DNA from 4 places in the Mesorhizobium australafricanum genome. Region 2 is predicted to be linked to each of the others. Evidence: predicted binding sites of a transcription regulator. Region 2 holds the regulator's gene; each other region holds the start of a gene.
The links. The regulator PhoB, encoded in region 2, activates phosphate uptake and scavenging genes when phosphate is short. The targets are predictions, from matches to a motif close to TGTCATNNANCTGTCAT.

Region 1: the regulator PhoB is predicted to act here: its motif matches at 6,204-6,220, upstream of RFM98_RS25485 (acid phosphatase).
Region 3: the regulator PhoB is predicted to act here: its motif matches at 4,390-4,406, upstream of RFM98_RS26515 (PhoX family protein).
Region 4: the regulator PhoB is predicted to act here: its motif matches at 5,801-5,817, upstream of ppk2 (polyphosphate kinase 2).

The regions. Positions count from the first base shown of each region.
Region 1 covers NZ_JAVIIT010000017.1:6,192-14,181, forward strand. The annotation lists gene RFM98_RS25450 (ABC transporter ATP-binding protein) at 1-1,777, shown strand, start outside; gene RFM98_RS25455 (GNAT family N-acetyltransferase) at 1,788-2,261, shown strand; gene RFM98_RS25460 (DUF6665 family protein) at 2,262-2,573, shown strand; gene RFM98_RS25465 (cupin domain-containing protein) at 2,583-2,927, opposite strand; gene petA (ubiquinol-cytochrome c reductase iron-sulfur subunit) at 3,240-3,800, shown strand; gene RFM98_RS25475 (cytochrome b) at 3,817-5,118, shown strand; gene RFM98_RS25480 (cytochrome c1) at 5,146-6,018, shown strand; gene RFM98_RS25485 (acid phosphatase) at 6,265-6,960, shown strand; gene RFM98_RS25490 (adenine phosphoribosyltransferase) at 7,154-7,699, shown strand; gene RFM98_RS25495 (MaoC family dehydratase) at 7,862-7,990, opposite strand, start outside.
Region 2 covers NZ_JAVIIT010000012.1:24,046-32,035, forward strand. The annotation lists gene pstC (phosphate ABC transporter permease subunit PstC) at 1-522, shown strand, start outside; gene pstA (phosphate ABC transporter permease PstA) at 526-1,377, shown strand; gene pstB (phosphate ABC transporter ATP-binding protein PstB) at 1,374-2,177, shown strand; gene phoU (phosphate signaling complex protein PhoU) at 2,197-2,904, shown strand; gene phoB (phosphate regulon transcriptional regulator PhoB) at 2,920-3,609, shown strand; gene RFM98_RS21740 (ROK family protein) at 3,835-5,070, opposite strand; gene xylF (D-xylose ABC transporter substrate-binding protein) at 5,341-6,381, shown strand; gene RFM98_RS21750 (sugar ABC transporter permease) at 6,626-7,978, shown strand.
Region 3 covers NZ_JAVIIT010000018.1:88,710-96,699, forward strand. The annotation lists gene RFM98_RS26505 (ABC transporter permease) at 1-650, shown strand, start outside; gene RFM98_RS26510 (phosphatidylglycerol lysyltransferase domain-containing protein) at 779-1,816, opposite strand; gene RFM98_RS26515 (PhoX family protein) at 2,329-4,326, opposite strand; gene RFM98_RS26520 (hypothetical protein) at 4,611-4,949, shown strand; gene RFM98_RS26525 (phosphatase PAP2 family protein) at 5,021-5,728, shown strand; gene RFM98_RS26530 (helix-turn-helix domain-containing protein) at 5,807-6,076, shown strand; gene RFM98_RS26535 (SMP-30/gluconolactonase/LRE family protein) at 6,252-7,109, opposite strand; gene RFM98_RS26540 (helix-turn-helix domain-containing protein) at 7,223-7,990, shown strand, end outside.
Region 4 covers NZ_JAVIIT010000003.1:119,583-127,572, reverse strand. The annotation lists gene RFM98_RS07515 (OpgC family protein) at 1-259, shown strand, start outside; gene RFM98_RS07510 (LacI family DNA-binding transcriptional regulator) at 268-1,347, opposite strand; gene RFM98_RS07505 (hypothetical protein) at 1,525-1,668, shown strand; gene RFM98_RS07500 (hypothetical protein) at 1,728-1,859, shown strand; gene RFM98_RS07495 (DUF423 domain-containing protein) at 1,965-2,339, opposite strand; gene RFM98_RS07490 (MFS transporter) at 2,376-3,623, opposite strand; gene RFM98_RS07485 (GntR family transcriptional regulator) at 3,740-4,405, shown strand; gene RFM98_RS07480 (glycosyl transferase family 90) at 4,521-5,492, shown strand; gene ppk2 (polyphosphate kinase 2) at 5,913-6,833, shown strand; gene RFM98_RS07470 (dihydrofolate reductase family protein) at 7,039-7,686, opposite strand; partial or broken gene RFM98_RS07465 (nucleotidyltransferase family protein) at 7,977-7,990, opposite strand, start outside.

The DNA.
Region 1 (7,990 bases), on a different contig from region 2:
CGGGCAAGCCAAGCTCGCCTTCTTCGCCATGCTCATCATCGGCGGCATCGCGCCGCTGGTCGAGGCCGGCCTCTTCTATTTCGTCGGAAGGCTGGTCGATATCCTCGACCAATTGCCCGGCGAACGCAGCTGGCACGCACTTTGGGCCGCGGCAGGCCCCGAGCTAATGTTCATGGGCGCAGTGGTGCTCGTCATCCGCACCGCCGTCGTCGGTCTTTCGGCGCTGGTCGACGAACAGACGATCACGCCCGGTTTCTACAATCTGGTGCGCTGGCAGGCGCACCGGCATGTCTCGCGCCAGTCCTACGCCTTCTTCCAGAACGATTTCGCCGGCCGCATCGCCACCAAGGTCTGGCAGGCGGGGCAGGCAACGGGCGACCTGATGGAGAGCTTCATCGAGGTCATCTGGTTCATGATCATCTATACCGTGACGACGCTGGCGCTGGTCGCGGGCCTGGACCTCAGGCTGGCGGTGCTGGTGATGATCTGGATCGCCGTCTTCGGCTGGTTGGCCAAGCTCTATCTGCCGGAGATCCGCAAGCATGCCGAGGCGACAGCCGAAGCCGGATCGATGATCACCGGCCGGATCGTCGATTCCTACTCCAATGTGCAGACGCTGAAGCTGTTCTCGGCCGACGGCGACGACCGCTACATCAGGAACGGCTTCAACATCTATCTCGATGCGCTTCGTCCGTTCACGCGCCGGCTGACCGGCGTGCGGATCGCGCTGACGACGCTGTCGGGCGTCATGATCACCGTGATCGCCGGCTTCGCCATCTATCTGTGGGTCGAGGGCTCGATCACGGTCGGCGCCGTTGCCTTCACGCTCTCTCTCGTCCTCAGGCTCAACATGCTGCTTGGACGGGTGATGATGCAGCTCAACGGCATTCTGCGGAACCTCGGCGTGCTGGAGAATTCCAAGGCGCTGATCACGCAACCGCTTGGCCTGACAGACGCCCCGGGCGCCAAGGAATTGATCGTCACCGGCGGCCGCATCGACGTCAAGAACGTCACCTTCCACTATGGCAAAGGGGCAGGGGTTCTCGACGGCATCGACCTCGTCGTGCGCCCGGGGGAAAAGGTCGGTCTGGTTGGCCCGTCCGGCGCTGGCAAGACGACGTTGGCCAATCTGATCCTACGGCTCTACGATCTCGAGGGCGGCCAGATCCTGATCGACGGCCAGGACATCGCCGGGGTCACGCAGAACTCGCTGCGCGGGAATATCGGCGTGGTCAGCCAGGATACGGCGCTGTTCCACCGTTCGCTGCGCGACAACATCAAGCTCGGCATGCCGAATGCCACCGATGCGCAAGTGATCGCCGCGGCCAGGAAAGCCGAGGCGCATGACTTTATCCTGGGACTGCGCGACAACCGCGATCGCGCCGGCTACGAGGCTTATGTCGGCGAGCGCGGCGTGAAACTCTCCGGCGGCCAGCGGCAGCGCGTCGCCATCGCGCGCGTGTTCCTCAAGGACGCGCCGATCCTCATCCTCGACGAAGCGACCTCGGCGCTCGATTCGGACATCGAGGCGGCGATCCAGGAGAATCTGACGCGGTTGATGGAGAACAAGACCGTGATCGCCATCGCGCACCGGCTGTCGACGATCGCCGCGCTCGACCGGCTGGTGGTGCTCGACGGCGGCCGCATCGTGGAACAGGGCACGCATGACGAGCTGGTGGCGCTCGACGGGCTCTATGCGCGGCTCTGGAAACGGCAGTCCGGCGGCTTCCTGTTCAACGAGGAAAGCGCGCTGGAAGAGACGCGGCCGGCGGAGTAGGGACAACGACGTGCTCTCGAAGGACTATTCGATCGATCGGATGCGGCCCACCACGGCGGCCTTCCGGCTGTTGGTGGAGGAAAGCCGGAAGGAAGGTTACTGGATGCTGGTGCGCCTGCACGATGGGTGGAAGAGCGGGCGCAATAAGTTTTCCAAGAGACCCGAAATACTTTTCGGCGCCCGTCACGGCAAGCAATTGGTTGGCGTCGGCGGGCTGAATGTCGATCCCTATTTCGAGGGAGGCGATTTCGGTCGCGTGCGCCATCTCTATGTCAGCGCTACCCATCGGCGGCACGGTGTCGGCCGTGTGCTGGTCGAGGCGATCGTCGAGCGGGCGCGGGCGCATTTTTCGGCGCTCAACACGCGCGCTCCGGCAGAATCATTTGCCTTTTACGAGAAGCTTGGCTTCCATCGCGTTTCAGGCGAGGAATTCGTCACCCATCGCATGATGCTGCGCGATGGCAATACCAAGGAGGCGAACTGAATGTCTCTGCGACCGCCATCCGGCTTGACCGGGCCTTCCGCCGGCGAACTTGCCTTTGACGCGCTCGGCCATGAAATATTGGCCGAGAAAGCGGCAGCTCTCGGCCGCGCCGGTCAGCGCGTCGAGGAGACGCTGGCCAAGCTGCGCGACAATGCCGAGGAGCAACTGCGGCCTCAACTGCTCAAGGCAGCGGCAGCGGCCGTCCACGCCTATTTCATCCAGCGCGAACTGTGCGGATTACGCAGGCACGACGCGGTGATCCGCGAGTACAGTATTCCGAGGGCCGTGCTGGTCAGGCTCGGCGCCAGCTGAGAGTTCGGCCTATTCCAGCCATTCAGTGATGAAGTGGCCGTTCTCGTGGATATCGGTACTTTCGAGCGGACCGGGGCCGAGATTGGTGAATTTGTGCGGCGTGTCGGGCGGCACGATCAGGATCTGGCCGGCCGTGGCTTTGATTTCCTGATCGCCGACCGTGAACAGGCCGGTGCCGGAGCGGATGACGAAGATTTCCGCATAGGGGTGCTTGTGCAGGCGCGGGCCGCCGCCGACCGTCGGCTGATAGTTGAAGATCAGGCAGGAATTGGCGCCGAACTGGCCGCATTGCAGCTCGCCTTTCCAGCGGTCGCGGGCCTCGGCCCAGCTGTCGCGTTCAATGACATGCGCCATGGCGGCAGAATAGACCGGGCCAGGACCCGGTGTCGAGGCAAACACCGGCCCGATTTCACCCCGGATTTCCCGCTGTCTCAGCCTGTTCGGCGGCGTGGCGGGGATGCTTCGCACATGGCCGCCGCACATCCCCGCGACAATCTGCCCTTGTGCCTTCACCCGACTGGACAAAAACGGGCTTCACGCATAAACCGAAAATCCAAATGCCGGAGGAATTCGCTAGCCTGTTCGCCATGCGCTGTCGGGCAGGTGCGATTGAGCGGGGACAAGGCTCGGCCTCCGGTTAGGAAGAGGCGAAAGGATCAGGCACCCGTGAGCGCAACCGACATCCACGATCCCAACCGTCGCGATTTTCTCTACGTAGCCACCGGCATGGCCGCCGTTGTCGGCGCGGGAGCCGTCGCGTGGCCGTTCATCGACCAGATGCGCCCCGACGCCTCGACGCTGGCACTTGCTTCGGTCGAGGTCGATGTCTCCTCGCTGCAGCCCGGTTCTTCGCTGATCGTCAAGTGGCGCGGCAAGCCGGTGGTGGTGCGCAACCGCACCGAAAAGGAAATGAAGGACGGCGAAGCCGTCAACCTTGGTGATCTCAAGGATCCGATCGCCCGCAACGCCAACCTGCCGTCCGACGCGCCGGCGACCGACGCCAACCGCACCACGCCCGGCAAGGAAGCCTGGATGGTGATGGTGCAGGTCTGCACCCATCTCGGCTGCATCCCGCTCGGCCAGGAAGGCGATTTCGGCGGCTGGTTCTGCCCGTGCCACGGTTCGCAATACGACACCGCCGGCCGCATCCGCAAAGGCCCGGCGCCGGAGAACATGGCGATCCCGGTATTCAAGTTCATTTCCGATACCAAGATCCTTATCGGTTGAGGCAGGGGACATTTCGATGAGCGAGGGACACTCGACCTATACGCCCAAGACCGGTATCGAGCGCTGGTTCGACGCCCGCATGCCGCTGCCGCGGCTGATGTATGACAGCTTCGTCGCCTATCCGGTGCCGCGCAACCTCAACTACATGTGGACGTTCGGCGGCATCCTGTCGATCATGCTGGTCGCGCAGATCCTGACCGGCATCGTGCTGGCGATGCATTACACGTCAGACACCAATCTCGCCTTCGATTCGGTCGAGAAGATCATGCGCGACGTGAATTCGGGATGGCTGTTGCGCTATCTCCATTCCAACGGCGCTTCGTTCTTCTTCGTCGCCGTCTACATCCACATCTTCCGCGGCCTGTTCTACGGCTCCTACAAGGCGCCGCGCGAGCTCTTGTGGATCCTCGGCTGCATCATCTACCTTCTGATGATGGCCACCGGCTTCATGGGCTATGTGCTGCCCTGGGGCCAGATGAGCTTCTGGGGCGCCACCGTCATCACCGGCTTCTTCAGCGCCATCCCGCTGGTCGGCGACTGGATTCAGCAGCTGCTGCTCGGCGGCTTCGCCGTCGACAATCCGACGCTGAACCGCTTCTTCGCGCTGCATTACCTGCTGCCGTTCATGATCGCCGGCGTCGTCGTGCTGCACATCTGGGCGCTCCATGTCGTGGGCCAGTCGAACCCGACCGGCATCGAGGTCAAGTCGAAGACCGACACCGTCGCCTTCACGCCCTATGCGACCATCAAGGACGCGTTCGGCATGATCGTGTTCCTATTCATCTTCGCCTATTTCGTCTTCTACCTGCCGAACTATCTCGGCCACCCGGACAACTACACGGTCGCCAACCCGCTGAAGACGCCGGCCCATATCGTTCCGGAATGGTACTTCCTGCCGTTCTACGCGATCCTGCGCGCCATCACCTTCAATGTCGGGCCGATCAATTCCAAGCTCGGCGGCGTGCTGTGCATGTTCGGCGCCATCGCCATGCTGTTCCTGGTGCCGTGGCTCGACACCTCCAAGGTGCGCTCGGCGGTCTACCGGCCATGGTACAAGCTGTTCTTCTGGCTGTTCGTGGCCGACGCCATCCTGCTCGGATGGCTGGGCTCGCAGCCTGCGGAAGGCAGCTACGTGTTCATGGCGCAGATGGCGACGCTGTTCTACTTCGCCTTCTTCCTGATCGTCATGCCGGTGCTCGGCCTGATCGAGACGCCGCGCAGGCTGCCGAACTCGATCACCGAGGCGGTGCTTGAAAAGAACAAGGGCGGCAGCGGACATCCGGCTGGCGCCACGGCCGCACCGCAGACCAAGGGCTGAGCGGTAGAGAATCTAAGGGGATTTGGCATGAAGAAGATTCTCACCTCGCTGGCGCTGATCGGCCTTGTGGCCGCCGGCACTGGGGCTGCCAGCACTTGGGCGATTGCAGCCGAAGAAGCGCACAATGCCGCCGCGCCGACGCATTTCCCGATCGACGAGCCGAAGGAAATGAGCTGGAGCTTCTCCGGGCCGTTCGGCACCTATGACAAGGGCCAGCTGCAGCGTGGCCTGAAGGTCTATAAGGAAGTCTGCTCTGCCTGCCATTCGATGAACCTGGTGGCGTTCCGCACGTTGTCGGACCTTGGCTATTCCGACGCCCAGATCAAGTCGCTGGCGGCGACCTACACCATCCATGACGGCCCCAACGATGCCGGCGACATGTTCGACCGTCCTGGCAAGCCGTCCGATCATTTCCCGGCGCCGTTCGCCAATGAGGAAGCCGCCGCTGCCTCGAATGGCGGTGCGGCTCCGCCCGACATGTCGCTGCTCGCCAAGGCGCGCGGTGTCGAGCGCGGCTTCCCGCGCTTCGTCTTCGATATCTTCACCCAGTATGCGCAGGGCGGCCCGGATTACATCCACTCGCTGCTCACCGGCTACGACCAGACGCCACCGGCCGGCATGGTGATCCCGGAAGGCACGCACTACAATCCGTACTTCCTGTCCGGCGTATCGCTGAAGATGCCAAAGCCGCTCTCGGACGGCCAGGTGACCTATGACGACGGCTCGCCGCAGACGGTCGACCAGTATGCCCGCGACGTCTCGGCCTTCCTGATGTTTGCCGCCGAGCCGCATCTGGAGGACCGCAAGAAGACCGGCTTCCGCGTCATGGTCTTCCTGCTGCTCTTGGGCGCATTGGTCTACATGACCAAGCGCAGGGTGTGGGCCGACGTGGCGCATTGACGCGCCATCGACCGCAAGAAATCTGAAGGGCGCCACAGGGCGCCCTTTTGCATTTAAAGCGCGTCGCGCTGAACCGGATTCAGGCGACGCGCTTTAAAAGTCTTTGTTTTGATGCATGTCGTTGTCCCAGAACCGCTGCACACTTCTGGGCGACATGCATTAGGCGCCCCGCAAACCGGGGACCATGTCACATGGCCGTCATCGCGCGCGGCGATCCTGCCTTGCCCTCATCAAAGGATCGCACCCATGAAAAGATACGCATCGCTCGCGGCCGGTTTCCTGCTGCTTGTCACCGGATATGCCGCCCATGCCGACGACGCCCAGCCTTTCGCCACCAACAAGGACATCGACCTGACGATGATCCTGCCGCCGCCGCCTGCCAATGATTCGGCCGTGACCAAAGCCGAACTCGGTGAAGTGCTGACGCTGCAGGTGACGCGCACGCCGGAGATGGAGAAGCGCGCCATTGCCGATGCCGAAGAGAATGTCTGGCGCTTCGCCGATGTCATGGGTGCGAAGTTCAACAAGGAGACGCTGCCGAAATTCAGCGCCTTCTTCGATCGGGTCGTGGCCACCGAAGGCGCCGTCGTCGATCCGGCCAAGGATGTCTGGAAGCGGCCGCGGCCGCACCAGCTCAGCGATCTGGTCAAGCCGGCGGTGAAACTGTCCAGCTCCGGCTCCTGGCCGTCGGGCCATGCGACGGTCGGCACGATGATGGGCATCATCCTGTCCGACATGGTCCCGGAAAAACGCGCCGAGATCATGGCTCGCGCCGCCGAATATGCCCATAACCGGGTGGTCGGCGGCATCCATTATCCATCCGACGTGGAGATGGGCAAGATTTCCGGCAGCGTCATCGCCGCGGTCCTGCTCGGCAGGCCCGACTTCAAGGCCGAATACGAAGTGGCGCGGTCCGAGCTGCGCTCGGATCTCGGCATGTAGCTGCACAAGCGACCCTGCTTTCGAAGGGCGCCCTCGCGGCGCCCTTTTGGTTACGGCTGAGGCCAGCTGGCAGCAATCCTTTGCCGGATGCGCTTGTCTCGGGCGAAGCATCGCGGTAGCCCTTGTCGGTCGCGTCGGGCAGGTATGGTCGACGCCGCCCTATCCGACAGCCGGACACGCGGAAAGCTTCTCCATGAAACCCTCGCTCGAAGACACGCTGCTTGCGGCCATCCGCACCATTCCGGATTACCCGAAGCCCGGCATATTGTTTCGCGACATCACCACGCTGCTTAGCGATGCGCGCGCCTTCCGCCGCGCCATCGACGAGCTGGTCCATCCCTATGCCGGGTTGAAGATCGACAAGATCGCCGGCATCGAGGCGCGCGGCTTCATCCTCGGCGGCGCCGTGGCGCATCAGCTGTCGGCCGGCTTCGTGCCGATCCGCAAGAAAGGCAAGCTGCCTTATGAGACGGTGCGGGTAGCCTACAGCCTCGAATACGGGCTGGACGAGATGGAGATGCACAAGGACGGCGTCTCGCCGGGCGAGAAGGTGATCCTGGTCGACGACCTGATCGCCACCGGCGGAACTGCGGAAGCGGCGGTGAAGCTGCTCCGGCAGATCGGCGCCGACATTGTCGCCGCGTGCTTCGTCATCGACCTGCCGGATATCGGAGGCCGCAAGAAGCTGGAAGCGCTCGGCGTGCCGGTCAGGACGCTGATCGGGTATGAGGGGCATTGAGCGCCTTCCCCTTCTCCCCTTGTGGGAGAAGGTGTCGCCGCAGGCGACGGATGAGGGGTGTTCCAGGGAACGCCAGCGTCTCACTCCGCTGGAACACCCCTCATCCGTCTCGGCGCTGCGCGCCGATCCACCTTCTCCCACAAGGGGAGAAGGAAGAGGCGCTCACTCCACCTTCACCAGCACGGCGCTGTCGAATTCGATGACCTTGTCGCCGGTCGAATCAAAACCTTCCGAGCGCAGCGTGAGCAGGTTCCAGCCTGGGCGCCCGGCAAGCGGGCGATGAGCGAGAGC
Region 2 (7,990 bases):
CCCTTCGTCATCTGGCTCTTCAAAGGCATCCCCGGCCTCAACAGCCTGTTTGCCGGCCCGCCCTACGGCATCGGCCTGCTGACCTCGTCGCTGATCCTCGCCATCATGGTGCTGCCGTTCATCACCTCGATCACCAAGGACGTGTTCGACACCGTGCCGGCGGTGCTGAAGGAATCGGCATACGGTATCGGCTGCACGACCTGGGAAGTGACCCGGCGCGTGACCATCCCCTATACCCGCGTCGGCATCATGGGCGGCGTCATGCTCGGCCTTGGCCGCGCGCTCGGCGAGACGATGGCCGTGACCTTCGTCATCGGCAACGCGCATCGCATCAGCGCCTCGCTGTTTGCGCCGGGCACGACAATATCGGCGACGATCGCCAATGAATTCACCGAGGCCGATGGCGCGCTTTACACGTCCTCGCTGGTGGCGCTCGGCCTGATCCTGTTCATCATAACCTTCATCATCCTCGCGCTCGCACGCTACATGCTGTTGCGCATCGATAGCCGCACGGGAGCCTGATCGATGTCGACAGCCGCATCGCTTCACCAAAGCCGCAAGCGCAAGAATGCCGTGATGATGGCGCTATGCGTCGTCGCGGCGGGCATCGGCCTCGCCTGGCTGGCGCTGATCCTCGGCGCCCTGCTCTACAAAGGGCTCTCCGGAGTATCGCTGGCCGTGTTCACGCAAATGACGCCGCCGCCCGGCGATGCCGGCGGCCTGCTCAACGCCATCTACGGCAGCATCATGATGACCATCATCGGCATCGTCGTCGGCACGCCGATCGGCGTGCTGGCCGGCACCTACATGGCCGAGTATGGTCGCTTCTCGAAGCTCACCACGGTGGTGCGCTTCATCAACGACATCCTGTTGTCGGCGCCCTCGATCATCGTCGGCCTGTTCGTCTATGAGCTGTTGGTGCGGCCGATGGGGCACTTCTCGGCGATTGCCGGCGCCGTCGCGCTGTCCATCCTGGTGATCCCCGTCGTGGTGCGCACCACCGAGGACATGCTCAACCTTGTGCCCAACGCGCTGCGCGAGGCGGGCACCGCCATCGGCGCGCCGCGCTGGGTGGTGATCCGCTCGGTCGCCTATCGCGCGGCAATGTCAGGCATCGTCACCGGCATCCTTTTGGCGATCGCCCGCATCTCCGGCGAGACGGCGCCGCTTCTCTTCACCGCGCTCAACAACCAATTCTGGTCGAGCAATCTCAATGCCCCGATGGCCAGCCTGCCGGTGACCATCTTCCAGTTCGCTCTCAGCCCCTATGAGGAATGGCAGCAACTGGCCTGGACGGGCGCACTCATAATCACCCTGACGGTTCTCGGGCTGAGCATCATCGCCCGCAGCCTAACCGGACGCAGAGAGGACAGATGAAACCGATGTTGTCCACCGACCTGAACGTAGCCGACACGACAGTCGAGAAGGCCAAGATCGAGGTCAAGAACCTCAACTTCTACTATGGCCAGTCGAAGGCGCTGAAGGACATCAACCTGTCCCTGCCCGAGCGCAGCGTGACCGCCTTTATCGGGCCGTCGGGCTGCGGGAAGTCGACGCTGCTGCGCGTGCTCAACCGCATCTACGAGCTCTATCCGAAGCAGAGCGCGGAAGGGCAGGTGCTGCTCGACGGCAAGAACATCCTCGACCGCTCGCAAGACCTCAACCTGCTGCGCACCAAGATCGGCATGGTGTTCCAGAAGCCGACGCCGTTCCCGATGTCGATCTACGAAAACATCGCCTTCGGCGTCAGGCTCTATGAGAAGATCAGCAAGGCCGAGATGGACAGCCGCGTCGAGCAGGCGCTGAAGCGCGCCGCGCTCTGGACCGAGGTCAAGGACAAGCTCAACGCCAGCGGACTGAGCCTTTCCGGCGGTCAGCAGCAGCGCCTGTGCATCGCCCGCACCGTGGCGGTGAAGCCGGAAGTCATCCTGCTCGACGAACCGGCCTCGGCGCTCGATCCGCTGTCGACGGCCAAGATCGAAGAGCTGATCGACGAGTTGCAAGTCGACTACACGATCGTCATCGTCACCCACAACATGCAGCAGGCGGCGCGCGTGTCGCGGCAGACGGCGTTCATGTATCTTGGCGAGCTGGTGGAGTTCGACCGGACCGAGAAGATCTTCACCTCGCCGCGCGAGAAGCGCACGCAGGACTACATCACCGGCCGCTTCGGCTGAGTTCATCGAGGACATCATTATGGCCGAACATACCGTCGCCTCCTTCGACGAGGATTTGAGGCAGATCAGCCGGCTTATCAATGACATGGGCGATCTCGCAGGCTCCATGGTCGGCGCCTCGACCAGGGCACTGCTCGAGACCGACAATGCGCTGGCGCAGCGCGTCGTCTCCGACGACGCCATCATGGACGCGCGTCAGCGCGAGCTTGACGACCGCGCCATCACGCTCATCGCCAAGCGGCAGCCGATGGCGGACGATCTTCGCCACGTGGTCGGCTCGATCCGCATGGCGGGCGACCTCGAACGCATCGGCGACCTTGCCAAGAACATCGCCAAGCGCGTAGGTTCGGTCGGCGTCAGCGCGGCGCCGCGCGACCTCACGCATTCGATCGATTCCATGGCGCAGCTGGTGCTGATCCAGGTCCAGGCCGTGATCCAGGAATATACGGTGGGCGACGCCACGGCGCTGGCCAAGCTTCGCAACGACGACGAGCGCATCGACGTCAAATACACCTCCGTCTTCCGCGAGCTCCTGACCTATATGATGGAAGATCCGCGCAACATCACCGCTTGCACGCATCTTCTGTTCTGCGCCAAGAATCTCGAACGCATCGGCGACCATGTGACCAACATCGCCGAGAACGCCTACTATGTGCTGACCGGCATCCAGTTGCCCGCGAATCGCCCGAAGCAGGACGAGACGGCAATGTCGGCGCCGGCGGCCTGACAAGGGTAACCTGCAATGATCGCGCCACGCATCATGGTGGTGGAGGACGAGGAGCCGCTGGGGGTGCTGCTCCGCTACAATCTCGAATCCGAGGGTTACCAGGTCGAAGTGGTGACCCGCGGCGACGAGGCCGAAATCCGCCTTCAGGAAAACGTTCCCGACCTGCTCGTGCTCGACTGGATGGTGCCGGCCGTTTCCGGCATCGAGCTTTGCCGGCGCCTCAGGATGCGGCCCGAGACCGAGCGGCTGCCGATCATCATGCTGACGGCGCGCGGCGAGGAAAGCGACCGTGTGCGCGGCCTCTCGACCGGCGCCGACGACTATCTGGTCAAGCCGTTCTCGACGCCGGAGTTCATGGCCCGCGTCAAGGCGCTGCTGCGTCGCGCCAAGCCGGAGGTGCTGTCCAGCGTGCTCAAGGTCGGCGACATCGTGCTCGACCGCGAATCGCATCGCGTCTACCGCAAGAAGAGCGAGATCAGGCTCGGCCCGACCGAGTTCCGGCTGCTCGAATTCATGATGCGTCATCCCGGCCGGGTATTCTCGCGCAGTCAACTGCTCGACAATGTCTGGGGCGAGACGATCTATATCGACGAGCGCACGGTCGACGTGCATGTCGGGCGCCTGCGCAAGGCCGTCAACAACGGCCGCATGCCCGATGTCATCCGCACCATCCGCGGGGCGGGCTATGCGATCAGGGAAGATTAGGGATATGCCGATATTCAGGTGAGGCCGGCCTGCGAATGGCGGCTTCCTGCGCTTCCGGTACTCACGTACTTAAGTACGCTCCGTTCCGGCCTTCGCCGGCCGAAGCGCTCATAAGTGTTTCCGCCCTATGAAGGCTACGGCCGGCGTAGGCCGGTTGTCGGAATCCACCATTCTCGACTCGGCCTGACCTGAATCTCAGCATATCCCGGCGCTTGAGCCTGCCGTTCATGCGACGTGCTTGCCCGCTCTCGCCTGGCCCCCGGGCGCGAAAATCTCCTGGTCGACGAAGGTCAGCGCGCGGGCGGCGCAGCCTTCGCGGATGAGCGGCAATTCGTTCGGCTCGGTGTCGAAGGAGATCGATTTCGAGTGCTGGCCGCCGGCGGTCTGGGCGATCGCTTCTCTCAGCGCCGGCTCGATCAGGTCGAAGGCGGCCGCGCTGACGCCGACCATGGCGACAGGCGCCGGATCGATCAGGGCGAACAGGCTGCCGAGACCGAAGCCAAGCGCTTCGCCGGCGCGGCGATACGCCTCCCGCTCCGGACCGTCCTCCTGCCGGGCCTTCGCGGCAAGCGCCCGCATGTCGGCGTCGCCGACGTCGACCGGCTCGGCGTCCTCGCTCATCTTCATGGCGCTGCGCCAGATCGCATAGTTGCCGGCATAGGCCTCGACGCAGCCGCGGCGGCCGCACCGGCAAAGCGCGCCGCCCGGACGATGGATCATATGGCCGAACTCGCCGCCCGAGGAATGGGTGCCGGTGAACAGCGCGCCCTTGAGCACTAGGCCCATACCAATGCCGTGCGAGAGCAGGATGGCGATGAAATCGTCACGATAGCGCTCGGGATCGCGCCATTGCAGCGCCACCGCCATCATGTTGCAGTCGTTCTCCATGGTGGCGGGGATGCCGAATTCCTTCTCGAGGATGTCGGCAAAAGGAATGTCGGTCAGCGGGGTGATCGGCGACCACAGCATGGCGCGCGCCCGGGAATCGGTGATGCCCTGAATGCCCATGGCGATGCGGGCGACGCTGCCGACGTCGAGGTCGGGATCCTGCAGCCGGCGCCGGACGATTGCCATGCATGCGCCGATCAGCTCGTCGCGCGGCATGACAAGCGTGTCCAGGCGCTGCTGTTCCTCGGCAATCACCTGGCCGGCATAGTCGATGACGGCGACCGACAGGAAGTTCAGCGACAGCACCACGGTCAGCACCGCGGCGGCTTCGGGGTTCAGCGCCAGGCCGATCTGCGGGCGGCCGCGTTTCAACGCCGTCGGCTCGTTGGCCTTGCTCTCGGTGAGAATGCCCTCCTGGATCAGATCGGCGGAAATCGCCGAAATGGTCGAGTGGCTGAGCCCGGTGGTGGCGGCAATCTCCGTCCGCGATGGCTGGCCGGCGCGGCGCACGGCCGAAATCACCATGGCGCGGTTGCGCCGGCGCAAATCGTCGTGGCGGATTCCGACCGACATTATCTCGCACCGTCCTCCCGGGTCATCGCGGCCTTGTGATGATGCCATGGCCTGTCGCTGACACCCCAGCAATAGTGGCAGAAGCCAAAGCCGATGTCATTATTTATTGCGAACGTCGAAAAAAATGCCGGGACCCATCAAAGGCCATCAGAATCGCGGTTGACAGCGTCGTTTCGCTGGATCACTATTTTTTTGAGGCTCGAAAAAAAGCCTCTGTGCCGGCCTTCGGGCCAGTCTGGGTCGCGCCGCACAGGGCGCAGGGAGGATATCATGAAGAAATTCGCAGCCGCCATTCTGGCGGGCGTTGCCATGTCGCTGACGCTGGCGTCGGTCGCCGAGGCGAAGGGCAAGGTGATCGGCGTCTCGTGGTCGAATTTCCAGGAAGAGCGCTGGAAGACCGACGAAGCGGCGATGAAGAAGGCAATCGAGGCCGCGGGCGACAAGTACATCTCCGCCGACGCGCAGTCCAATCCGGGCAAGCAGCTGACCGACGTCGAAAGCCTGATCTCGCAGGGCGCCAACTCGCTGATCATCCTGGCGCAGGATGCCTCGGCGATCGGGCCGGCGGTGCAGAAGGCGCTCGATGAAGGAATCCCGGTCGTCGGCTACGACCGCCTGATCGAGAACAAGGACGTGTTCTACCTGACCTTCGACAACAAGGAAGTCGGCCGCATGCAGGCCCGCGAGGTGTTCAAGGCCAAGCCTGAAGGCAACTACGTCTTCATCAAGGGCTCGGGCGCCGATCCGAACGCCGACTTCCTGTTCTCGGGCTCGATGGAAGTGCTGAAGGAAGCCATCGACAGCGGCAAGATCAAGAATGTCGGCGAGGCCTATACCGACGGCTGGCTGCCCGCCAACGCGCAGAAGAACATGGAGCAGTTCCTGACCGCCAACGACAACAAGGTCGATGCGGTCGTGGCGGCCAATGACGGCACCGCCGGCGGCGTCGTCGCGGCGCTGACGGCTCAAGGCCTGGCCGGCACCGTTCCGGTCTCGGGCCAGGACGGCGACCACGCGGCGCTCAACCGCATCGCGCTCGGCACGCAGACCGTGTCGGTGTGGAAGGACGCGCGCGAGCTCGGCAAGAACGCCGCGGAGATCGCCTCGCAGCTCGCCGACGGCAAGAAGATGGCCGACATCGCCGGCGCCAAGGACTTCACGACGCCCGGCGGCAACACCGTCAAGTCGCTGTTCCTGACCCCGATCGCCATCACCAAGGACAATCTCAACGTCGTCATCGACGCTGGCTGGATCAAGAAGGACGAGGTTTGCGCAGGCGTTGCCGCCGGCAGCGTCAAGGTCTGCAACTAAGCTTTGCCGACGTTCGATCTCAACACTTGCGCCGCGGCGCCGGGAGGGTTCAGTGTTTTGCCATTGAACCTCCCGGCCCTTTAACCGCCGCAATTCCGGACGGAAAACCGTCAAACACTTTTCCTGGAATTGCTTCAAAGCCGCGGCGTTTTTTCAATAAGATTTGTGTTTCCGCCTCTGGCGGATAGCTTCTAGGCTTGGCTCCGGCATCCGCGCCAGACGGGCAAGCCGGCGGGAGGAAATCATGACCGACACGACGTCTCCCTCACAGGCAGACACCGCGCGTGCATCGGAACTAAGCGCCGCCGCCCGGTTCCTGAAGGCAACCGAGCTCGACACACGCATGCTCGGCATGATCGGCGCGCTGCTCCTGATCTGGACCGGGCTGCATGTCATCTCCAGCCTGCGCCTTGGCGTCAATCCGCTCGACTTCGACAGCCGCACCTTCCTGACGCCGCGCAATCTCTGGAACCTGTCGGTGCAGACTTCGGCCGTGGCGATCATGGCCTCCGGCATGGTGCTGGTCATCGTCACGCGCAACATCGACCTGTCGGTCGGATCGGCCGAAGGCGTGATCGGCATGGTCATGGGCTTTGCCCAGGTGCATTTCCTGGTGCGCTTCGTCGGGCTTGAATTGGGCAATCCCTGGATCTGGATCCTGGCGTTGCTGATCGGCCTGGCGCTCGGCCTGCTCATCGGCGCCTTCCAGGGCTTCATCATCGCCTATCTCGAAGTGCCGGCCTTCATCGTGACGCTGGGCGGACTGCTGGTATGGCGGGGTGCTGCCTGGTGGGTCACCAGCGGCCAGACGGTGGCGCCGCTCGACGCTACCTTCCAGCTGATGGGCGGCGGCCCGGCGGGCTCGATCGGCGCCAGATGGAGCTGGGCCGTCGGCATCGTCGCCTGCCTTTCGGTGGTTTTCATGCATTTCAACGGCCGCGTGCAACGCAAGCGGTTCCGCTTCCCGCTGCGTCCGATCTGGGCCGAGACGCTGCTCGCCACGGTCACCTGCGCAATCATCCTGGGCGCGGTGTGGCTCGCCAATTCCTATCCGTGGCCGGTCGGCATCGTGAACCGCTACGCCGCCGCCAACAACATCACCGTCCCCGAAGGCGGGCTGTTCATCGCGCATGGCATCGCCATTCCGGTGCTGATGGCCGTCGCCGTCGGCCTGATCATGACCTTCGTCACCAAGCGCACACGCTTCGGCCGCTATGTCTTTGCCATTGGCGGCAATCCGGAAGCAGCCAATCTTGCCGGCATCAACACGCGCTGGATCACCATGAAGGTGTTCATGATCATGGGCGTGCTGGCGACGATCGCGGCGGCGATCTCGTCGGCCAGGCAGAACTCCGCGACAAACGTGCTGGGAACGCTGGACGAGCTCCTGGTCATTGCCGCGGCGGTCATCGGCGGCACCTCGCTCGCCGGCGGTTCCGGTACGGTGCTCGGCGCCATGCTGGGCGCATTGCTGATGCAGTCGCTGCAGTCCGGCATGGTGCTGCTCGGCGTCGATTCGCCGCTGCAAAGCATCGTCGTGGGCGCCGTGCTGGTCGTCGCGGTCTGGCTCGACACCATATATCGCAAGCGCGTCTGAGCATGGTCCCGA
Region 3 (7,990 bases), on a different contig from region 2:
TCTTCGGCTCGGCCATCGGCTCGCGCATCACCGAAATCGACGGCATCAGCTACGGCGCCTTCATCGTGCCCGGCCTGATGATGCTGTCGCTGTTGACGCAATCGATCTCGAACGCCTCCTTCGCCATCTATTTCCCGAAATTCGTCGGCTCGATCTACGAGCTCCTGTCGGCGCCGGTGTCCTATCTGGAGATCATCATCGCCTATGTCGGCGGTGCGGCGACAAAATCGATCATACTCGGCCTGATCATCCTAGGCACGGCGGCGCTGTTCGTGCCGCTGAGGATCGAGCATCCGTTCTGGATGATCGCCTTCCTGGTGCTGACGGCGGTGACCTTCAGCCTGTTCGGCTTCATCATCGGCATCTGGGCGAAAACCTTCGAGCAGCTGCAGCTGGTGCCGCTCTTGATCGTCACGCCGCTCACCTTCCTCGGCGGCAGCTTCTATTCGATCCACATGCTGCCCGGCATCTGGAAGACGATCACGCTGTTCAACCCGGTCGTCTACCTGATCAGCGGGTTCCGCTGGAGCTTCTACGGCAAGGCCGATGTTTCGGTCGGCGTCAGCCTCGGCATGACGCTGGTGTTCCTGGCCGTTTGCATTGCGATCGTGGCGTGGATCTTCAAGACCGGGTACCGGTTGAGGAACTGACGGGGACCGACGTTGGTCGTCGCTGTGGTTCCAGGAAAATCCGAAATGCCGGCGGGACAGCACCCCCTCTGCCCTGCCGGGGGTGTGAAAGATCGCGGCGCCTAGTGATTCTTCTCTTGGTAGCTCCGCTAGATCGCCTTGATCAACCGCAGCAGGCCGAGCATCTCCACGAAGGTCCCCTTGCGGAACGCGATATAGGTCGGCTCCTCGACACCGTGGAAGCGGCGCTTGAAGGCTGCCTGGCCCTGCAGATTGAAGCGCGAGCGGTTGACCCAGGGCGACTGGTAGGCGCGCTGGAAGGCGCCGCGCCAGAAATCCGACTCGGCAAAGCCGCTCGGCTCGATATCGAGCAGCGGCGAGAGGCCGAGCGTCACCTCCGAGATGCCCTCCTCGCGAAAGCGGTCGACAGCGAATTTGGTCAGGCCGATTTCGGCATGCGGCGTCGCGTCGACCTGCTTGCGCTTGAAGGAGGTGGTGTAGCCGATCACCTTGCCGTCGCGGAACAGCGGGTCGAAATCGAGGATGGCGAGAAGCCGGCCTTCAGGACTGTGCAGGAGGAAGCGGCGCATGTCGGCGCCGATCTCCTCGGAAAAACGGCGGTTGAGGAAACCCATCTCCCAGCGTTTGATGATGCGCTCGCGGCGCCAGTCGGCGGAAAGCTGCTTGATCTCGTCCTGCAGCACGTCACCCTTGCCCTCGGCGAGGACAAAGCCCTTCTTTATCAGCCAGCGCTCGGAATAGCGCACGGTCTCGTTGCGCTTGCCGGAAAAATCATGCGCCGGCAGCTGCAGCCTGGTGTCGATGCCGAGGCGATTGACCTGGTAGCCGAGGCCGGCCAAGACCTTGGCCGTGTCGGCACCGATCTGGACGAACCAGGGGCCGCCGGCAGCCTCGACGAAGCGCTTGATGTAGGCCGGACGGTAGGCCGGATCGGCCACCGGATCGCCGAGCGCGAAATGACGGCTCATCTTGGTGCCGAAGGCGATATAGCCGTCGCCATCGCTGAAATAGGACAGTTTCTGCTGCACGGCCGTGGAATAGGCGAGCGAGAAATCGCCGTGGCGGCGCACCAGCGCCAGGCGTTCAGCATCGGTCAATTCGCGCCGCGGAACCTTGGGCGCCACGGCGTCGAGAAGCCTGTCGAAATAGATGCGCAGGGGCGCCATGAGCTCCGCGTGCCGGTGGATAGGAGGACCCCCAGCGCGACCGCTGTGGAGGCCCGAATCGCTGACGCGACCGAATTGCCGCCCACGTCGCGCCAGCGCGATATAGGATGCAATTGGCGGCGAATGAAGGGCAAATGTCCGAAAGCGCCCGCTGCCGCCCATCGCGGCTCGAAGGCGCCTTCGTCATCCACGGGCGGAGCGGGAGCGAAGCGGACGCGCAGACCCGAGGATCCATGCCGGGACTCCAAGGCGCTGCAGCGGTGCAGAATTCTGCTCCGCTGCACCCTACGACCAAGGGGCACGAGCCCCAGGGCCTCGCGACGGAGCTTCGCTCCTGCTGGGATGACGACGCTGGGGAGGCTCCGCTGATCCCCAACATTTGCGATGGTTCTTTCGACCGACGCCTTCGTTAAAGCGCGTCGCGCTGAAACGGATTCAGGTGACGCGCTTTAAGTCCTTGTTTTTATGCATGTCGTTGTCCCAGAACCGCGTACACTTCTGGGCGACATGCATTAGACCGCGATCTTGCCGCCGCCCTGTTTCGTGATGGCGACGACGGACGGACGCACCGGCATGTCGGGCTTGAAATCCGGCCAGCGGGTCGACGGATCCTCGTAATAGGAAGGACGGCCAAAGCCTTCCCAATCCTCGCCGCCATCGCCCGGATGCTGCACGGCGACAAAGGCTGTCTGGTCATCCGGCGCGAACAGCGGGCCGCACATTTCGGCGCCGATCGGCACGCGGAAGAACAGTTTTGAGGTCGCCCGCGCGGCCCCTTCCGTGTCGACGGCCCACAGACCGTCGGTGCGGCCGGTGGCTTTCGGGCCCTGGCCGTCGGTGGCGACCCACAGGCGACCGGCGGAATCCACGGCGCAGTTGTCGGGCATGCCGAACCAGCCATGGGCGGTGGTCGCGGTCGAGAAGGTGGCGCCGACATCGGCAACGGAAGGATCGCCGCATTTCAACAGCACTTCCCACTTGCCCTTGGCTGCGGCGAAATCACCGCCATCCTCGATGATCTCGATGATATGGCCGAAGGCGTTTTCGGCGCGCGGGTTGGCGGCGTCGACCTGGTCGGCCTTGCGCTTGGTGTTGTTGGTCAGCATGACATAGACCTTGCCGTTGCCGGCATTCGGCTCGATGTCTTCCGGCCGATCCATCTTTGTGGCGCCGAGCAGGTCGGCGGCGCGCCGTGTCTCGATCAGCACGTCAGCCTGGGAAGCAAAACCATTCTCCGCAGTCAGCGGACCCTCTCCGAAGACGATCGGCATCCATTCGACCGAACCGTCCTCGGCGAACTTGGCCACATGCAGCGTGCCGTCGTCGAGCAGGTCCATGTTGGCCGCGCGGTCATTGGGATTGAACTTACCGGCGGTGACGAATTTGTAGACATAGTCGAAACGCTCGTCGTCGCCGAGATAGAAGACGACCCGGCCGTCCTTGGCGACGATCGATTCGGCGCCCTCATGCTTGAAGCGGCCCATGGCGGTGCGCTTCCGCGGCACCGAGTTCGGGTCGTTGACGTCGACCTCGACGATCCAGCCAAAACGGTTCGGCTCGTTCGGCTCCTTGGCGAGGTTGAAGCGGTCGTAATGCGCGCCCCATTCATAGGCGCCTTCCGGGATGCCGAGACGCTTGTAATTGGCGGCTTCCTCGTGGCCCTCCGGCAGCTCGCCCGAGAAATAGCCGTGGATGTTCTCCTCGGCCATCACATAGGTGCCCCAGGGCGTGACGCCGCCGGCGCAGTTGTTGACGGTGCCGATGACCTTGGCGCCGGACGGATCGGCATTGGTCTTGACACGGTCATGGCCGGCGACCGGGCCGGAAAGCGCCATTTCGGTGTTGGAGGTGATGCGGCGGTTGAGCTTGCCCTCGCGCACCACCTGCCACTTGCCAGCCTCCTTGCGGATCTCGACGATGGTGCCGCCATGCGCGGCCATCTCCACATCGACCTGCTCCTTCGAGAGCGGCGCGACCTCGGCAGCCTTCTTGCCATCCTTCTCGACGACCTTGACGATGCCGGGGAACATCAGATGCGGGTTGGTGTATTCGTGGTTGACGACCAGGAGGCCATGTTCGGCGGAGCCGTCGATCGGGATATAGCCGACATAATCGTTGTTGTAGCCGAACTGCCTGGCCTGGGCCTCGGCCGACTGTTTTGCCGGATCGAATTCCGGCGAATCGGCAAACAGCGGATCGCCCCAGCGCAGCAGCACGTCGGCATCATAGCCCGGCGCGACATGATGCTTGTCGTCGATGCCGGCCTCGAGCTCGTCGAATTTGAAAGCGGAGCCTTCGGCGGCGCGCGCCTCGTCGGCGGCGACCAGCGCCAACGGGCTGACGGTGGCGGCGATGGCCGAGACGGCCAGCGAGCCCATGAGGAAACCACGGCGCGAGAAACGCGCGGCGATGATCTCGCCCATGGTGCGGTTGTCGGTCGGGTTGACGGGCGGGCCGTCATTTTCCTCGAGCTGGCTGGTGCGGAAGCGGGTCTCAGGGGTCACGGTCATATGGTTTCCTCTGGCTTCTTGAGGTGGCTGGGATTTTCACCTTTCGACCTCTAAAGCGCGCCGATCACATTTTCGTGACATCGCCGTGATCAAATCGCAATAGTTGTTTGCCGGCTGATGAGTTTGCCTTGGTTTCGGATGCGCCATCCGTGATCGAGCGGCACCCTGCTTCGATCCCCTCGTGAGCGCGCACGGTCCGTCGCGATCAGCTTGACGGCTTCACCCGCTTGCGAAACAAGGGCTGCAGCCGGCGTGGCGACGGCGCTTCAAAAGGGGACGGCAAGGTGAGTTTCTGGGGACTGGCGCAGCTTGGCGCCTCGACGGTGATGTTCCTGCTGGCGGCAGCGGCGGCCAAGCAATGGGGGCTGGCGCCGAGCCTCGGCAAAATGCTTTTGACGCTCGCCCTCTATTCCGCCGGCAATCTGATCATGCTCAGGCTGGTGCGCGAGTTCGGCATGTCAGTGTCGTTCAGCCTGTCGGCGGTGATCCAGCTGGTCTCGGTCAATGTCGTGGCGCTCGCCTTCTTCGGCGAGCGGCTCAATGCGCTACAGGCGACCGGCGTGGCGCTGGCGATCGCCGCGGTCGCGCTGATCACGCTCGGGCCCTATATGCAGAAGCTCTAAAAGCAATTCCAGGAAAAGCGTGAAGCGGTTTTCCGTCCGGAATTGCGTTAGATACCAGAACAAGGCCTTTGATGAAGTCATCCGTCGGCGCACTGCTCACCAAGATCGAATTCCCCCTGCTTCTGGCCGGCCTGGTGATCGCCGGCGGGATGTGGGGATTCGTGGAATCGATGGAGGCCGCGCGCGCGACGACGCCGCACGCCTTCGATACCGAAATCCTGCTTGCCTTCCGCCATGTCGGGCAGCCGGACAGCCCGATCGGCCCGGCCTGGCTGCAAGGTGCTGTTCGCGACGTCACCGCCCTCGGCAGCACCGTCGTGCTGGTGCTGATCACGACGGCGACGATCATCTACCTGCTTTTGATCCGCAGGCCGGGGACGGCGCTGTTCGTATTCGCTGCCATAGCCGGCGGGCAAGTGCTTTCCAGCCTGCTCAAGCTCGAGGTCGACCGGCCGCGGCCCGATCTCGTCTCGCATCTGGTCAACGAGACGTCGCTGTCCTTTCCAAGCGGGCACGCCATGCTGTCGGCGGTGACTTATCTGACGCTCGGCTCGCTCGCCGCGCGCTTCCTTCCGGACCGCAGGACGAAAATCTTCGTGCTTTGCCTTGCCGTGCTGATCACCGTGCTGGTCGGCACCAGCCGCGTCTATCTCGGCGTGCATTGGCCGTCCGACGTGCTTGCCGGCTGGTGCGCGGGCTTTGCCTGGGCCATGCTGTGCTGGCTTGCGGCACGCCTGCTGCAGCGACGCAATATGGTGGCCGACGGTGACGATGTTTAATGCATGCAAAATGATGCTTGAGACATTGTAATATTTACAATATGCATCTTTTATAGAGTCAGAGATGGATTCCGGCCGATGATCACTGCCGCACAGATGCGCGCCGCGCGGGCGTTGACCGGCATCGACCAGAGGACGCTCGCCGAGCGAGCCGGAGTCTCGCTGCCGACGATCCAGCGCATGGAAGCAAGCGCCGGGGTCGTCAGGGGCGTGGTCGACACGCTGATGAAGGTCATCCAGGCGCTCGACGAGGTCGGCGTGGAGCTGATCGGCGAGAACCAGGCCAGCGAGCGCGGCGGCAGGGGCGTGCGGCTCAAGATCACCGCGGCGCAGAACCCGCAAGGCTGAGCCGCCAAGCCGCCCGCAATCCAGACAGGCTGGCAGGGATCGGACGGACGCAATGAGCGGCTCGCGTCGGGCCGAGGCGGCTTCAGAATGCCACTGCAGTGCATAAATCCAAAACGTCGGCGGGACAGCCCTTCTGTCGCGCCAGCGTTTCAAGGCTTCTCCACCGCCGCACGGCTCAATCCAGTGACAGCGCCACGATCTCGCCTTCGCCCATCAGCGGCACAAAGATCCGCTTGCCGTCGGTGCCGATGTCGGCGCTGCCCGGCTTGAAGCTGGCGACCGCCTGCGGCGCGCCACCAGGCTTGTAGCTGTAAAGCGTGCCGGTCATGTAGGCGGTGGCGTAGATGGTGTCGCGAATAGCGATGACACCGTCGAGGTCGGCGAATTCTTCAGCGCCCGGCAGCGGTGCGACCTTCTTGGTGGCGAGGTCGACCGACAGCAGGCCGCCCGGCTCCGCCGTGCTGAAGTCGGGCTTGATGCCCTTGCCCCAGGAAGCGACGATCAGCCTGCCGCCATCGGCGAACACACCATTGGGCGAGGCCAGCAGCGCATCCTTGACGAACAGTTCCGGCTTGTCGCCGTCGATGCGGTAGATCGTGTCGGCCAGCATATCACTGACATAGACCTTGCCCGCGCTGTCCTGCGTCATGTCGTTGAGAAACACGGCGCCCGGCACCTCGATGGTGGCGACCAGTTTCCCACTGGCGAGATCGACGACGCGCACCTTGGTGATGTCGGCGGCGTAGAGCTTGCCTCCCGAAATCGCCATGCCCTTGGGTGCGTCCAAGCCGTCCACCCAGTGGCGGGTGACGACCTTGCCGTCCATCGACAAAAGCGACAGATAGCCATTGCCGTCCGCATCGCCGGGATTGCCGGCGATGTTGGAGACGACGATGCGGTTGTGGTCGGCATCGACAAGCGCGGATTCCGGCTGCTCGAAGCCGGTGGCGCGCCAGAGTTCGCCGGCCTGCGCGACAGGCACGGCGGCAGCGGCAATGGCGGCGAAGAGGGTTGAAGCGACGAGGTGTTTCATGGGTGCTCTCCTGTGATGACAGCGGAGAGCTAGAATTTTCGATACTTTCCTGGAAGCCGGAACAAGACTAGTATCGCAATTCAATACGAATTCGCATGAACGAGGCGCATTCCATGAACGGTCCGATCTTCGAGGCGCTGAAACGGACGCTCAAGGCCAAGGGCCTGACCTATCGCACGCTGGCCGAGCGCATGGGCATTTCCGAGCCGACGGTGAAGCGCATCTTCCATGAGCGGAACTGCAAGCTGGACCGGCTGATGGAGATCTGCGCCGCGGCGGATGTCGAGCTGGAGAACCTGCTCGGCGCGATGAACCGGGGGCCTGGTCCGGCCAACCGCGTCGCGCCGGAAATCGAGCGCAGGCTGGCGGCGCGGCCGGCGCTGCTCTTCGTCTTCATCATGCTGTCGGAGAAATTCACGGCCGAAGGCATCATGCGCTCGCAAGGCCTGAGCGAAGCTTCGATGTTCCTCTATCTGCGCGACCTCGAGGAACTCGGGCTGGTGGCGCTGGGGCGCGGGCTGTCGGCAAGGTTGCTCGTCGACACGCCGATCCAGTGGGATTTCGAGGGGCCGCTGAAGCCGCATTTCGAGATGACCAACAAGAACTTCATCGGCTGGGCGATCGGCCATATGGAAAAGGCCGCGACCTTCATCAGCTTTTCCAGGCGGATGCGGCCGGAAACGGCGGAAATGCTGCGACGCGAGGCCGAGGAGCTCGCCGAACGCGCCAGGCTGCTTGCCCATCACGACCAGCACACCACGCCGGAGGACCAGCTCACCGGCTACAAATGGACCTTTGCCTTCGGGGCGACGCCGTTTCCGGCGATCATGCCGATCGGGCCGCACCCGAGGGATGCCGGGGCGGCCGACCGGCGCGCCGCT
Region 4 (7,990 bases), on a different contig from region 2:
GGGCAAGCGCTCGCTGCCAGTGTTCATCGCCGGCACGCTGCTTGCCATGGCGGCGCAGGTGCTGAAGCTGATCAACCCGGGCGGCCTGGCCTACGATACGCTGCTGATCTCGGCCGGCATCGCCATGCAGTTCGCGCTCGCGCTCTATCTCGAATGGCTTGCCGGCCTCGGCCCGTCTCGTGCCAGGCCGGTTCGCGAGGAGCCTGTGCGCGCGCCGTTCGGCGCGCAACCGGTGCCGGCGAGAGTGGGCGGCTACTGAGTTTCGCTTCAGCCTTTGCGGGCCGGACCGGTCGACGCTCTGACGATGAGCTCGACGCCCATCGTCTCGCGCCGCACCGCGCCATCATGGTCGAGGATCATGCGCGCGGCGCGGCGGCCGATCTCGGTGATCGGCTGGGCGATGGTGGTCAGCGGCGGCGTGCACAGCGCGCCGTCCGGCACGCCGTCGAAGCCGACGATCGAGACATCGCCGGGAACGTCGAGACCCCGCGCTTTCAGCCAGTCGATGGCGATCAGGGCCATGCGGTCCGACATCGCTAGAATGGCGGTCGGCGCTTCGCCGCCGGCGAAGATCGCCTCGAGGCCGGCCCTGGTGCTTTTTTCCTCGTTCTCGGTCTCATAAATCGGGACCTTCGTCGTGTCGACGCCGAAGCGGGACAATTCCTCGAAATAGCCGGCGAGACGATCGCGCGTTCCCGTATAGATCGCCGAGCGGACCATTTCCGGCGTCACGAAACCAGTGCGTTCCTCACCGAGGGTCAGCGACAGAACCGCGAAGCGGCGATGGCGGAGTTCGGCCAGATGGCGCGCGGCGAGCCGCGCGCCATCGACGTTGTCGACGCCGATGGCCGAGACGGTCTCGTCCTGAAACCCGAGTTCCAGCGCCACGAATGGCAGCCTGCGCTCGCGCGTCAGGTCGACGAGGCGCGAGCCGCCTTCGATGCAGAACAGGATAAAGCCGTCGACAAGCGCGCTCTGGATGTTCCAGGCAAGTTTTTCCTGGTTGGCGGCCGAGACCAGCGCGATGCCCGCGCCGGTGGCGTCGCAGGCTTCCGAAATGCCGGCCATCATCACGCGCGCGAACGGATCGTCGAAGAAGTAGGAGAGGGGCTCGGTGGTGGCAACGCCGATGGCGTTGACCTTGCCGGCGCGCAGCAGCCGACCCTTCGGATCCGGGCCGGCATAGCCCATCCGCTCCGCCACTGCCTTGACCCGCTCGCGCACTTCGGCGCGCACGATCTCGGGGCGGCTGAAAACATTCGAGGCAGTACCATGCGAGACGCCTGCGGCCTTCGCGATGTCTGCCAGCCGGATGGGTCTTGCCTGGCCTTCGAGGAGTGATGCCATGTCGTTCCTCCGAATCCGGTCACGGGACGAACATGACCGCTGAATTGCTGCCGGTCATCTAACATTTTTGTTGGATCGATTCAAATTTCTGCTTGACTTCAGGTGGCGCGGGTCTATGTTTTGAATCGATCCAAGTTGCCCGCTTCATGGTGGAGCGGGTTTCAGCAGGAGGATACCATGCATCCGGTGAGCTATTTGTTCGAGGACATCTACCGCAACGACTGGGGCATCGCCTCGGTCGCCATCAGCGAGAAGCGCCGCGGCAGATTGGGTCCTTGGAGGCGCACGCCGCGCTTCCTCGTGGAGCGCAAGGGCGGCTGAGCCGCAGCCATTTTCAGCGTCGAAAGATTGGATCGATTCAATTAGAAGGAGAAGCAGTCATGCATCCGATTGGTCATCTGTTTCAGGACATCTACCGCAACTATTGGGGCATCACGCCCGGAACCGAGCAGCCCGAGCGGCGCCGCGCCGGCGAACCGCCCGCGCGAAAGCGGGGTGCCAGCCGAAAATAGTCTAATGCATGTCGCCCAGAAGTGTGCAGCGGTTCTGGGGCAACGACATGCATCAAAACAAAGACTTAAAGCGCGTCGCCTGAATCCGGTTCGGCGCGATGCGCTTTAAGGGCGAGGACGCCACAGCGCCGAGACGGCGATCGCCACCCAGCCGGCGATCAGCAAGGTGCCGCCGATCGGCGCCGACATCGGGAACAGCCGCGAGCCGAGGAAGTCGCGCGCAAGCAGGTCGCCGCAAAACAGCAGCAGGCCGACAAGCAGCATCAGGCTGGCGATCCTGAGGCAGCGGCCACCGCCGGCAAGACCGACGGCGAGGAATACCGGCGCATGCATCAGGAGGAAGTTGGCCGCCGTGCCGGTAAAGGCGCCGCCGCGATGCGCAGCCGCCGCCGACAGCGCCACGCCCGCCGCACCGAGCAGCCCGGCGACCAAGACCAGGATACGGCTGCCGCCATTCGACGGTTGCGCGGCAAAGCTCATTTTGGGTGCTCCCTGTCGGCTGGCCGGCGTCGTCGATCAGGACTCGCCGGCTTCCAGCAGCATATGCCGTGCCCGGCGCGACTGGACAATCCAGTTGTAGACCGCGCCGAGCGCCATCAGCACCGACGTGCCCAAAAACACCGAGCGCATGCCGAAATGCCCGCCGACGAAACCGCCCGACAGCGGCCCCGCGACCTGGCCGAAATATTGCGCCGAGATCGCCAGTCCAAGCACATTGCCGCCGATCCCGTCGGGGATGTTGTGGCGGATGACGCTGGTGATGCAGGGCAACAGTCCGCCCAGCGCCAGGCCCATCAGGAAGCGCTGGCCGATCAGCTGCCAACCATTGGTGACGAAGGCCTGCGGGATAAGCAGCAGCGCCGAGACGGCAAGCGCGCCGACCACGACGTTCCAGTGGCCGACGCGGTCGGCGAGCTTGCCGAGCCATGACGAGGACAGGATCGTGCCGAGCGCCGCAGCCGACATGACGACACCGGCGACCATGGTCACCTTGCTCTGGTCCTCGATGAGCTGCTGTACATAGACGGTGATGATCGGCTCGATCGACATGGTGGCGAAGGCGAGCAGCATGCCGGTGGTCAGCATGGCGACGATCGGCCGCTTGTCCGGAATCTGCGACCAGCCGCTTTTAGCCTTCTTCGCCGAGCCAGGCCTGGGCTGCGGCGGATTTTCCTTGATCAGGAAAGTCGTCGCCAGGAACGCCAGGAAGATCACGGCGCCCGAAAGCAGGAAGGTGGCGCGGATGCCGATCAGCGGTGGCAGCAGGCCGCCGAGCAGCGGTCCGACCAGCGAGCCCGCGGTGATGCCCGCGGCCAGCACGCCAAGCGCCCAGCCCGAACGCTCCTTCGGCGTCTGCATCGCCACCAGGATCGTGGAACCCGATGAATAACCGCCGGCAAAGCCGATCAGCAGCCGAAGCAGCACCAGCTGCCAGACGCTCTGAACCATGCCGGTCAGCGACATGCAGATGGCCATGCCGAACGACGCGCGCACCAGCATGAGCTTGCGGCCGTAGCGGTCGCCCAGCCGTCCCCACAAGGGCGCGACCAGCGCTGCCGCAAGGAAGGTCGCGCCATAGGCGATGCCCGACCACTGCACGATCGCCGCATGACCAACGGCGCCGAGCTGTTCGACATAGAGCGGCAGGAAAGGCAACAGCAGCGTCATGGCGATAAGCGTGCTGAACGAGCCGGCGAAGCAGACGGCAAGGTTACGCCGCCAATGGATGTTGAAGCCGCTCTGTTCGGATTCGTTCGGCGTCATGTCACGGCGTGCCAATGCTGGGGTTGTTGCGGATACCAGTTTGGGATACCAAACTGGTATCCGTCATGGACCTGGGACTTGCCGCTGTCAATGCGGCTTTGGAAAGCGGGACGACAATGTCGCAAATGCAAAATGTCGAAAGGCAGCTTCGCGAGATGATCCTCGGCCTGGAGATCGGCCCGGGCGAGCGGCTGACCGAGCGCTGGATCGAAAGCCGTTTCGGCGCTTCACGCACGCCGGTGCGGGCGGCGCTGCTGCGCCTGGAAACGGAAGGGCTGGTCGGCCGCGACGGCCGCGGCTGGACGGTGGCGCCGATCAACCTTGCCGAACTCGGCCAGATCGCCGTCTACCGCGAGGCAGTCGAGGTTGCGGCGGTCCGCCTGACGGCGGCGCTCGAAGACCGCAGCGGGATCGATGTGATCGCGGCGATGCTCGATTCCTGCGATATCGAGACGCCGCGCGAGGAATGGCACCGCGTCGGCATGGATTTCCACATCGAACTGGCAAGGCTTTCCGGCAACGAGTTTCTGCTCAGGGCCGTTCGCGACGCGATGACCAGGCTGTCGCGGGCACGCTGGCTGGAGGTGCGCGATGAAAAGGCGCTCGGCCGCGCCTGGGCCGAACATCATGCCATCCTCGCCGCCGTCAGGGCCGGCCATGCCGACGAAGCGGCGCGGCTGCTTTCTGATCACATCGCCGGCAGCCGCGATCGGCTGGTCGCCTCGCTCCATGACGACCGGCGCGGCTTGCGCGCCAGAGGGTTCGCCGTCGTCGCGGCGTAAGTTCTCGTGTGGCCAATCGCATTAGCAGGCTTGCAACATGGCCGGGAGAATGCTGTAGGAGACGAGGGGGATGAAGGCTGACCACCTTTGACCATCTTGCTGAACTCGCGGACGCATGGCCACACTCTCACGAACCGCCGCAAAGCTGTTCTACTACGCGCGCAATTTCGCGCGTGACCGCGCACCCCAGTCGATGTTCCGTGACCGCCTGGCCAGGCGGCTCGAGCAGGCCAGGCTTTCAGGCAAGACGGTTCGCGAGCGACTGAACTACTACAACAAGCTGGAACACCCGTTCGTCCCCAGTCCGGACGCCATACCCGTCGGCAAGCTGCCGTCCTCTTCCAGCATGTACTATTACGACCTCAAGGAATTCGCCCGCTATTTCGATCCCGGTCTGCTGATCGATTTCGAATACGGCGACGTCGTCGGCGTTCCGGAGGTTCCGAGGATCGTCAAGGACCGGCCCATCGGCGACGACAATGCGAATGGCGTGCTGATGAAGCTGAACAAGTTCCGTCACTTCTACATGCCGCCCGATAGCCTGTCTTTCGCTGCCAAGCGCCCGATGGTGGTCTGGCGCGGTCATCTCAACAATCCGATTCGCACCCGCTTCGTGGAAAAGGCCGCCAACCTGCCGATTTGCGATGCGGGTTCCCACAGGGCCGATGCGCCGGACGGATACCGCAAGCCTTTTCTGAACATCGAGGAGCAGCGGCGCTATCGCTACATCGTTTCGCTCGAGGGCAATGATGTCGCGACGAACCTGAAATGGATCATGAGCTCCAATTCGCTCTGCCTGATGCCGGAACCGACTTACGAAACCTGGTTTGCGGAAGCCCAGGTCGAGCCCAATGTCCACTACGTGCCGCTGCAGCAGGACTTCTCCGACCTGGTCGACAAGGTGGCATATTTCGAAAAACACCCCGCCGAGGCGGGACGGATTACCGCCGCCGCCAACGCCTATTGCCGCAAATTCGGCAACGAGCAGGACGAGCAGGCGATCTCGCTGCTCGTCCTCTACAAATATTTCGTGCTGAGCGGGCAGATCCAGCCCGATCCCGAAGTCTGGCGCTTTATCGCCGGTTAGCTCAATTCCCGGAAGCTGGAGCAGGGCGGCCGATTCTACCAACGCTGAACTGCTAGTGTACGTCGCCCAGAAGTGTACGCGTCGCCTGAATCCGTCTCAGCGCGACGCGCTTTAGGCGCCGGAGCGGTCGAGCACCCGATCGGCCGGTCCGAAACGGTCCCTGGCCGTGAACTGCTGGTGCCAGTAGGGATAAGCACCAGCGCCGGGAATTGGCGAAGGGTTTTGTAGGACAAATCCGGCGACTTGTCGCCTCGCTATCGATACGCGTCGATCACATATCGGCTATATCCTGCCTGCTTTGAGGTGCTTGCAATAAAACCGTCATTGCGCCTCTGTATCTCAGTCGGCTTACGGAGTGTCCGGGCGGAGCCGGAGCGCATTCCGAAGCGATGATGGCTGACAGGCAGACGGAGCTGCGCGATGAACGAAGTGAAACCGAATTCCGGGGCGAAGGACTGGCTCGAAGCCGAACTCGAGGACACGCTCGACGAGGACTATGAGCTGGAGCTTTCCGAGCCGGCGCTCTCGCTCGAGATCGCCAAGATCTACAAGAAGTCGCATCCGCCTTCGATCGAGCGGATGACCTATTTCCGCGAGCTGCTCAGGCTGCAGTCCGAGCTGATCAAGCTGCAGTCATGGGTGGCCTACCACAAGAAGAAGCTGGTGGTGATCTTCGAGGGCCGGGATTCCGCCGGCAAGGGCGGCGTCATCAAGCGTATCACCCAGCGGCTGAACCCCCGCATCGCCCGTGTCGTGGCATTGCCGGCGCCGACCGAGCGCGAAAAGTCGCAATGGTATTTCCAGCGCTACGTGCCGCATCTGCCGGCCGGCGGCGAGATCGTGCTGTTCGACCGCTCCTGGTACAACCGCTCCGGCGTCGAGCGGGTGATGGGCTTTGCCAATGGGGATCAGGTCGAGGAGTTTTTCCGCGACGTGCCGGAATTCGAGCGCATGCTGGTCCGTTCCGGCATCACCCTGGTCAAATACTGGTTCTCGATCACCGACGAGGAGCAGCAGATGCGCTTCCTGATGCGCATCCACGACCCGATGAAGCAGTGGAAGCTGTCGCCGATGGACCTGCAGTCACGCGTGCGCTGGGAGCAGTACACCAAGGCCAAGGAAGAGACCTTCGCCCGCACCAACATTCCGGAAGCGCCCTGGTTCATCGTCGAGGGCAACGACAAGAAGCGGGCGCGGCTGAACTGCATCGACCACCTGCTGCAGCAATTGCCCTACGAGGAAGTGCCGCACGAGGAGATATCGCTGCCGGAGCGCGTCTTCAATCCTGAGTACGAGCGCCAGGTGCTGCCGCGCGACCTCTACGTGCCGGAGAAGTATTGAGCACACTCCTTCTCCCCGTTTCACGGGGAGAAGGTGCCCGAAGGGCGGATGAGGGGCGGCGCCGGCGTTTGCGGTTGGCTTCCAATTCGCCGCGCGGGCCAGGCGCTACAGATGCTGTGGCTAATCTCCAACCGGCAGCGCTGCCCCTCATTGCCCTGCCGGGCATTTCTCCCCGTATAGAGACGGGGAGAAAGGGCTACTTCGCCTACGCCCGTCCGATCGTCACATGCGTCGCGTCGGCTGTCGCGACCTGACCGGTGCAGCGATAGCCGAGCTTCAGCATGTCGAGGCCGGCGAAGAGGTGCTCGCCGGAGCCGAGCAGGATCGGCGAGATCGCCAGATGCATCTCGTCGATCAGCCGCTGCTCGAGATATTGGCGAATGGTTGAAACGCCGCCGCCGACCCGCACGTCCCTTCCACTGGCCGTTGCCTTCGCCTGTTCGAGCGCCGATTGGATGCCGTCGGTGACAAAGTAGAACGTCGTGCCGCCTTCCATCTCGATCGGCGCGCGCTTGTGGTGCGTCAGAACGAACACCGGCACGTGATAGGGCGGGTTGTCGCCCCACCAGCCTTTCCAGTTCTCGTCGGGCCATTCGCCGCGGATTGGCCCGAACATGTTGCGGCCGAGGATCCAGGCGCCGACATTTTCGAAGCTGCGCACGGCGAAACTGTCGTCGACGTCCGTGGTGCCCCCGTCCTTGCCGAGCACCATATGGCGGAAGGTGCGGGTGCCGACCATCCATTTGTGCAGATTTTCGCCGCCGACGCCGAGCGGATTGGCGAGCGTCTGATCAGGCCCGGCGCCGTAACCGTCGAGCGACAGGGTGAAAGCATTGACACGCAGCGTGGACATCGTTTGCCTCCTAAACCAGTTGTAATTTGCAAGCAGTTGTTGAGTAGCTTGACTGATTGCGAAATGCAAGCGGTATTTTCCGGCGCGATCGGGCCGGGCAGCGTCGGGATCGTCGCCGGAACGGTAGCTGCACGGGAATATTGGGGCGAAAGCGGGTAAGGGACACCGTCGCAATTTTTGGTCGAGAAAAGCGATTAGCTGAGCAACTCTCGGTCGGCAGCATCAAGGATACGTTCAATCCAGAGCCGCAACGATCTCGGCGAGGATCGGCTTGATCCGACGCGGAGCCATCAAAATACGCGCA